Regions from separate parts of the Aneurinibacillus baijiui genome, predicted to be linked through region 1. Evidence: riboswitches for the same ligand, from Rfam matches in the RefSeq annotation. Region 1 holds a riboswitch; the other holds the start of a gene.
The links. Region 1 has a riboswitch for thiamine pyrophosphate ahead of thiW (energy coupling factor transporter S component ThiW). Riboswitches for the same ligand answer to the same signal wherever they lie in the genome.
Positions count from the first base shown of each region.

Region 2: another riboswitch for thiamine pyrophosphate. It lies ahead of tenA (thiaminase II); the one in region 1 lies ahead of thiW (energy coupling factor transporter S component ThiW).

Region 1 is NZ_JBFTXJ020000001.1:318,740-322,954, reverse strand. Features, by position in the region: gene AB3351_RS01560 (methyl-accepting chemotaxis protein) at 1-1,008, opposite strand, end outside; gene thiW (energy coupling factor transporter S component ThiW) at 1,204-1,722, opposite strand; TPP riboswitch at 1,815-1,911, opposite strand; gene clpP (ATP-dependent Clp endopeptidase proteolytic subunit ClpP) at 2,347-2,928, opposite strand; gene AB3351_RS01545 (nuclear transport factor 2 family protein) at 3,075-3,491, opposite strand; gene AB3351_RS01540 (hydroxymethylglutaryl-CoA lyase) at 3,519-4,215, opposite strand, start outside.
Region 2 is NZ_JBFTXJ020000002.1:364,012-368,226, forward strand. Features, by position in the region: gene AB3351_RS05115 (ABC transporter ATP-binding protein) at 1-1,132, opposite strand, end outside; gene AB3351_RS05120 (ECF transporter S component) at 1,110-1,709, opposite strand; gene tenA (thiaminase II) at 1,706-2,398, opposite strand; TPP riboswitch at 2,534-2,636, opposite strand; gene AB3351_RS05130 (hypothetical protein) at 2,810-3,400, shown strand; gene AB3351_RS05135 (M28 family peptidase) at 3,486-4,215, opposite strand, start outside.

The DNA.
Region 1 (4,215 bases):
AGCTTCGTGCACATGGTTTGTCATATTCTGCATCATCTGCAGAATATGCTGGGTCTGTTCTGCCTGACGCACACTGCCTGCGGCGACTTCCTGCATCGTCGTTGCCACCTGATGCGATGCCTGCTCCGTCTGTCCTGTAGCATGCGCTAGTTGTTCCGAGGAAGCCGCTACATGATCCACCGTATGCTGCACCTGCCGAATGAAGTGTGAGAGACGCGTCTCCATAATCTGAAACGAATGAGCAAGCTGCCCCACTTCATCTTTTCTGTTCGCGGATATCGCAAGTTCTGCTTCTACAGTGGATGTCAAATCACCGTTTGCAATTTTTTCCGCTGTTTTGCTAATCAAATGCAGAGGACGTAAACTTCTCTGAACGACATACATAAACAGCAGAATGGAAAACGCTAAAAGCAATAGGCTAGAAAGTATAAAAGTTGGAATATTAGAAGCCAGGATGTCTTGTGTAAGGGAGGCAACGAATGGTGCATGCAGATCGACGCCAAGCACACCGATGATGGCACCGTTTTCATCTTTAATCGGTGCAAAGGCTGAAAAATAATCGCCATACTTCTCATCGTGAATGAGGCCGCTATACGCAGTACGGCCTTGCAGAGCAGGTGCTACATCCTCAAAAGCCGTAGCCGTAACAGCTTCACCAATGGGCGAAGCCGTTTTCGAATGTTTCGGCTGTCCGTCCACCATGATATGCAGCGCATCTCCATCAACTGTAAGTGTATAAACATAGAGAGCACCAAGCTTTTCGCGTACGTCGTTTAGTGTATTGCGAATCGTCCAATATGCTTCATTTTCTTCAGGATGAGCGAGCAGTTTTTTGTACGTATTTATATCTACATAGGCGACCGTATTGGTAGCGGTCTGTGCACTATATGCCGAAATACCTTGTTCTACGGCCCGACTCACACTCCAATAGGAGAAAAAAGCACTGATGCCGACAACCAGAAGAACAAGCAGAGCAGCCGAAAGAGAGATTCGCATTCGTAGGCTCATATTTTCACCATTCCTTTCGTATCATTTCACCCGTGATTAGGTGAACAATTATACCCAATGCAACTTTATTGCCAAATGCTGTATGACAGAAGGTAAGCAGTTTGTTACCTATCACGTATGCAAGGTCGCATAAACGTATGTTTTTACGCATAAAAAAACAACCCAGAACGCAGTCCAGGCTGTTGTGTTCTCTTCTTACTTTTGGATGGAGGAAGATGGGCGAATCTCTTCCTGACGGAGCGCTCTTCTCAGTGTCGGCACAAGCAGTAAACTCAGTATTGCCCCTGCTAGACTGCTGATGAAAAACGGAGGAATAAATGCGAATGCGCCCGCACTTTTTCCAAGAAAAATCGAGGCAAGCGGTACCGATATGAAGGCACCGATGATCCCTGTGCCTACCACCTCACCCACAGCTCCCATAGAGGCTCTGCGCGTCCACCTGTACAAAAAACCTGCAAACAGAGCACCAACCATACTTCCCGGAAACGCAAGTATAGTACCGATGCCCAAAAGATTGCGGAGCAGCGCGATCATAAACGCAATCATTACAGCCGGCCCAGGGCCAAGTGTGACCGCAGCGATCACATTGACCGCATGCTGTACGGGATATGCTTTGGCTACGCCGGCCGGAAACCAAAGAAAGCTTGAGCCGACAATTCCGATGGCGACCAAAAGCGCCATCATCGTAAGACGTCGTGTTGAGTTTGTGTGCATACACATTCCACCTTATGTTATATTGCAGTTCTGGTTGTGCTTATTATAAAACAAAAAACCACCCGAAGCGGGTGGTTTGCAGCCATAACGAAAGCATCCTCACGCCACTTTCCTACGCTGCGATTACGCAGATCAGGTTCAAAGGGTCGAAATATTTCTCTCAGCCATTCGGCTCCCCTAGTGGTTACTTGTATCCAATTGCCTTTATGGTACTCTTAATTCTTATATAATGCAATACGCCTGTTTATTATCCATATATTGAAAAAAACAAATTGCATACGTCCGCATGTTCCCTCAAAACAAAGGGGACGCATGCTGGACGCATCCATCTTTTCTATCCATCGATGGATACCAAAGGTGTGGATGGCTCCAAGAGGAAAAGAGCACCACAACCGGACACAAACAAGGCCTTTCGTCTCCCTTCCCGAGCGGTTGCCCTAGCCAGGCGAAAGAGAACAGCAACAGTCTCCCTTCTTGCATCTGCCCAGATGTTTTGCTGTTCCGACTGGCTCGGCAACAAGCGGCCCTCGATGTTTCTGTGTGGGAGACGAACCGACGTCCGTTTGGGGCAGGGTGTGGTGACGATTTACCCTGAATCATCAACACCCTTGATAATACAATACGCTATAGTTTTTCAATGATCTTATCAACTAACCCGTATTTTTTTGCTTCCTCCGCCAGCATAAAATTATCCCGGTCCGTATCCTTTTCCACCTTTTCATACGGCTGTCCCGTACGATCGGCTAAGATCTTATTGAATATGCTTCGTATTTTAATGATTCGCTCTGCATGAATCATCATATCACTGGCCTGCCCCTTCGTTCCTCCCCAGGGCTGATGGATCATAATTTCCGAATTTGGCAGCGCCAACCGCTTTCCAGGCGCTCCGGCCACGAGCAGAATCGCACCCATGGAAGCCGCCATCCCGACACATATGGTTGATACATCCGGTTTAATAAACTGCATCGTATCATAGATGGCCATACCCGCTGTCGTCGATCCACCGGGACAATTAATATATAGATGAATGTCTTTTTTCGAATCTTCCGCTGTGAGGAAGAGAAGCTGAGCCACAATTGAATTCGCTACCTGATCATCAATCGCGCTGCCCAAAAAGATAATCCGATCCTTAAGCAGCCGCGAATAAATATCATACGATCGCTCTCCGCGACTCGTCTGTTCAATTACCACCGGAATTGTCGTCACATATATCACTCCTTTGCATAGTTATACTGTAAACGACGAACACCAACAAAAAGATACGGCAGGCCCGATGATTTCTTACAAAAATAAAAGCCCAAGGCAGGGAATTGATCTCCCTTGCCTCAGGCCTTTATTTAGGAATATACCATTTATCCAAGCACATTTTGACCGTCGCTCATGTATACATACACTTCTTTAAATTTCCCGTTCTCAAAATAGAAGAAATTGCAGTTTGTAAGAAAGATCTCCTCTCCGCCCTCTGTAGAGATGAGTTCTACATTAAACTGGGCAGAGCAACGGCTATTTCCAACGTCTACAACATGTCGAAAATCTTTGTGCACCATCTTCGGCTGATAGTTTTGAAACAGCTCCACGTACATCGCACGAATCTCGGTATCTCGTCCCTGATGTACAGAATGAGCAGACTGAATGGTAAACACGGCGTCTTCATTGAAGCACTCCAATATTCCTTCCAGATTCCTCGCATCTACATTTGCAAAATATTTGTTTTCCACCATATCGACATAGAATGCATACGTGTCAGTTGTACGAGCGGCATCTTCCATGTGGGTCCTCCTTCATTATAGTGGGTTTCACATTTTGACCGTACCTGTCTTCATCAACATTCCATCCAGACGACGCCCTATCTTCTCCTCCATCCAGCAAGCTGTCTCGATTAGTTTTTCCACCTCCATCCCCGTTTCCTCTCCCATCTCTCTGAACATATTCACCATATCCTCTGTACAAACATTCCCCACTGCCTTCGGAGCAAACGGGCAGCCGCCAAGACCAGCAAGCGAGGAATCAAAAATGCGGACACCTGCCTGATAACCAGCAAACACATTGGCAAGACCTAATCCTCTCGTATTATGAAAATGAAGACCAAGCTCTACATCAGGAAAACGCTTTGTAAAGGCACGCACCCATGCCTGAACCTGCAAGGGATGAGCCATTCCGGTCGTATCCGCTAACGTAATACCTTCACAGCCCGCTTCAAGGAATTGATCGGCAATGGCAAGGACATTCTCAATCGATACCTCACCTTCAAATGGACAGCCAAATGCAGTGCCTAATACCCCGATGCAAGGTTTGCCCGCCGCGCTTGCTTCCCGAATCACAGCACTCAATTCAGCCGCCGACTCAGCAGCGCTGCGGCGTGCGTTGCGCTGGTTAAACGCATCACTTACAGCCATCACAATATGAAGCATATCAATATTCGTGCGACTGGCCCTCTCTAACCCCGAACGGCTCAATACCAATCCGGCATAGACCACGTCACTATACTGCGGA
Region 2 (4,215 bases), on a different contig from region 1:
AAGCAATTTCGTCATACACCCGGTCGGTCACAAACTGAAGCTCCGGGTTTTGAAATACGAAGCCGATCTGCTCGTACAGCTTTTTGGCCGACCATGCATGGAGGGGGCGTCCCATGTAATGAAGCGTGTCCCGTTTTCCTTTTCTCAGGCCAGCTAGCGCTTGCAGCAGGGTGCTTTTGCCTGCCCCATTTTCCCCGATTAGTACTGTCCATTCTCCTTCCCTGATGGAGAAGGAGACAGCATCAAGCACCGGATGGTTGCCGTATCCAAGAGTAAGGTCGGTAGCTGTATAGATTTCTTTATAGTCATTCTTATCACGGTACGAGTCGGCACGTGCCTTGGTACAATGAAGTGAAGCATCCCACGCTTTGGCCAGCGGATGGGACTCGTCCGCTGCGACCTCATCCATTGTGTAGGGAAAGAGGCGGGGACGCCAGATACCTGCTTGCTCCATCTCTTTTTCATAGCGCAGGAGAACTTCCTGCGGTGTACCTTCCCCGATGAGCTGTCCGTTTGCGTTCAGCACAATCACCCGATCCATCCAGTCAATCAATCCGTCAAGCACATGCTCGACAAATACCATGGTTTTTCCTGTTTCTGCAATGGTTTTAAGCTGTGCAAATACATCGCTTCGTCCCTGCGGATCAAGCTGGGCGGTCGGTTCATCGAAAAACAGCACATCGGCTTCCAGCGCCAGCAGGCAAGCAAGGGCCAGCCGCTGCTTCATGCCGCCGGAGAGCGTCTCAATGGGTGTGTGCTTCGGTACAAAAAGACCGGCTTGTTCCATCGCCTGCCCGATGCGTTCGTCCATCTCTGCGCGGGGGATGCAGCGATTTTCTAAGCTAAACGCAATCTCATCTCCAACGGTTAGCATACAGAATTGCGCATCTGGGTCTTGAAACATAACACCGACAGAGGAGGAACGTGTTACAGTTCCCTCCATCTCCGCTTCAATCGCATGAGGAATGATGCCGGATAGCACAGATAGCAGCGTAGACTTTCCACAGCCGGAAGGTCCGAGCAGTAGAACCTTTTCTCCGGGCTGTATGGAAAGGGACAGATCACGCAGCGTATAGACATCAGCATCATAAAAACGGACGGAAAGATTCTTACATGCCAGATGCGGAGTCATAGCCCTCACCCCGCTGTCCTCTGCGCTGCCGCATGATTTCGTATTGACCAAGGATACCGGTTTTCGCCAGTGACTCGGCCAGAACTTTGCCCAGCAGGCCACCTAGGATCATGCCGCTTACGATGCGTAGGGTAAACGTTGCGGTCAGCACACCTGGTGTATAATAGCCGAATCCGTTGGCGATCAGGCTGTATGCCATGCTGCCCACAGCGGCTAAAGCACCTGATAGCATCAGGGTAAATACGTTATATTTTTTATAGCGGAACAAGAAGAAGGCAAGTTCTGCTCCAAGGCCCTGGGCAAAGCCGATCAAAAGGGAAGAGAGGCCGAAGTGACTGCCGGTAAATACCTCCACAGCCGCTGCCGCCAGCTCGGCAATCAGCGCAGCGCCCGGCTTGCGGACAATGAAGGCGACGAGTGGGCTTGCGACCACCCATACACCGAACATAAATTCCGCACCGACCGGTCCTACGAGCGCCGAGATCGGTAGCCACAGTGTAGACCAGCCAAGATAAAGCACTCCGCAGGCGATCGAAAGTACGACCGCCAGCACAACCTCGCGCATTTTCCAGCTCATCGTTTGCTTACCTGTCCGATTTCTACTGGCCATTCCTGTTTCGTATACGCCATATCCCAGAACAAGTATTCCAACTGGCAGCTTGTTAAGAAATGCCGGGTCATTCTTTGTTTTTCCGCTTCATCGGCGTGTTCAGCCCAGCGGTTGAGCCGTTCGCAGAATGCATCTGTGAGCGCGTTCATGGATGCCTCGCCATAAAAAGTAATCCAATCATAGAACGGATGCGCTGGAGATGGATTCACTTCCTTCATCAGCTTTTGGCCGATTTCTAGATACGTCCACGGGCATGGCAGCAGCACGGCGATGATTTCACCAAGCGTGCCTTCATGGGCGACCGTCAGCATATGGCGGGTATAGTGGCTTGCGTTCGGTGCCAACGGATAACCCTGCAGATCTTCATAGCGCACTCCGGCTACGCGGCACAGATTATTGTGCGGGTGGGCTTCTCCGTGCAGCGTAAAGGAAACCTGCTCCGCAAACATTGCCATATCTTCGCGCGCGTCGCATTTAGAGATGGCGATGCCGTAGATGCGGGCGAATGTATTAAGATATTCAAAATCCTGTTTTACATAATGAATAATAGCCTCTTTGTCCAGATCACCGTTGGCAATGCCTTGCACGAATGGGTGAGCAAAAATGGCTTCAAAAATTGGATCGGCCTCCCGGCGAAGCTGTTCAGTAAATGTCATCATACAAATTCCTCCTACGTAGTTGGTTTTTCAAAAGAAGACATTCCACAGGGGCGGCCGTCTCAAAATAAAAAGCCGCTCTATCATAGAGCGGCATACGAGACGAAAAGCATGTGCCAACCATAAAGGCATGGCGTATCATCGCTGCCACTTTCCTACGCTGGTATAATCCAGATCAGGTTCAAAGGGATCAAAGCAGTGCTTTATCTCAGCCATTACGGCACCCCTAGTGGACTTCCTTATGAAATTATCCGTAGAATAGCAGGTTATCTGGAAACTGTCAAATATTTGTCGGTGATTTTAACTTTTTCGCAACTTTTTTCTGTGGGGTTGCATCTATAATGATAGTAGTAATGCTAAAAAATTACGTAAGCATACAGAATGAGCGGTATAAAGAATGGAGACGAAAATATGAATAAGCAACAGGCAGTGCGTATGGGAAACAGAACCGGTATGCGCTGGCTTCTGCTGTGCGCTGGTGTAGTGTTCTTGCTTATCTATGCATCCGGACACGTGCAGAGCTATACGGAAGCAACGACGTATGAGAGGGCGATCCATAGTATCAAAGAAAAGAATTGGCCCGAAGCGCAGCGCTTGCTGCAAGAGGTAACAGATGTTGAGGATGCGAAGACGCTTCTTATATATGTACAGGCAAGGCGGGAGATGACGAATGGCGGGATGGGCGGTTATGCGGCGGCGCTGAGCAGTCTGCATAAAATTCCGGATGACTACCAGGGGGATCTGTATGAAGAAGTCACGGCGCTAAAACGTGATGTGCAAGCGGCTTGGCAGCTAGAGTTGAAGAAGGCGCAGACAGCACAGGACAAGCGCCCCGCACCGAAAGTGGGTATGACAAGAGAGCAGGTTCGTACATCGAGCTGGGGCGCGCCCAAATATATTAACCGGACCGAAACGGAAAACGGCGTGGTAGAACAATGGGTATATCCGGCCTATCGTTTTGTGTATGTAGAAAACGGAAAAGTAACGATTGTTCGGCCTTAGAATAGAAAAAGAAGCGCTCCCTATTTACCAACAAGGAGCGCTTCTTTTTGTTAAAACAACGCTAAGACCACATATAAAAAGGGAATTAGCCTTGTAACTCCACTTCTTTTTTCGGATAGTCTACCTTCTCGATTCGTAAATCACCCGGGCGGGCTGCTTGATAGACAGCGGAGCCGACAATATCCGCTACATTTTTGAGCTTTTCTTTGCTGATCTTATCTAGCGTATCATCTGGACTGTGATACCACGGTTCTACCGGTGCATGGATGAACAGGGCGGATGGAATACCAAGCGCATGGAAGGATTCGTGGTCGCTGCGTCCTTCCTGACCATACGGGAGCACTCCGCTCAGGCGGGAGCTTGCCGCTGCTCCGAGATCGGTCACACGGTTTTTCTCCCCGTCAATTGTATACATGATCAAATCCCCTGCGTCCCGGCTGCCGACCATATCCAATTGGAACATGCCGATTGTGCGCTTGATTTCATCCGGAGTTAGTGTAGCCGCATATTTCTCTGAGCCGATCAGGCCGTTTTCCTCTGCCCCAAAGGTAACGAAGCGAATCTCCGTATCGGTTTTCAATTTGGACATAATGCGTGCTAACTCAAGCGTGACGGCCACGCCGGATGCATCGTCATTAGCGCCTGGTGCTCCCTCTACGGAGTCATGGTGTGAACCGATGATGATCATATCTTTTGTATTTTTCTTGTTGGCATTTGGCTTCTTGGTCGCGATTACGTTATGTGATGTCAGCTTTCTCACTTCCGAACCTGCTACCTTGACTGTAGCCGTTACCGCTTCTCCTGCTTTGAGCTTG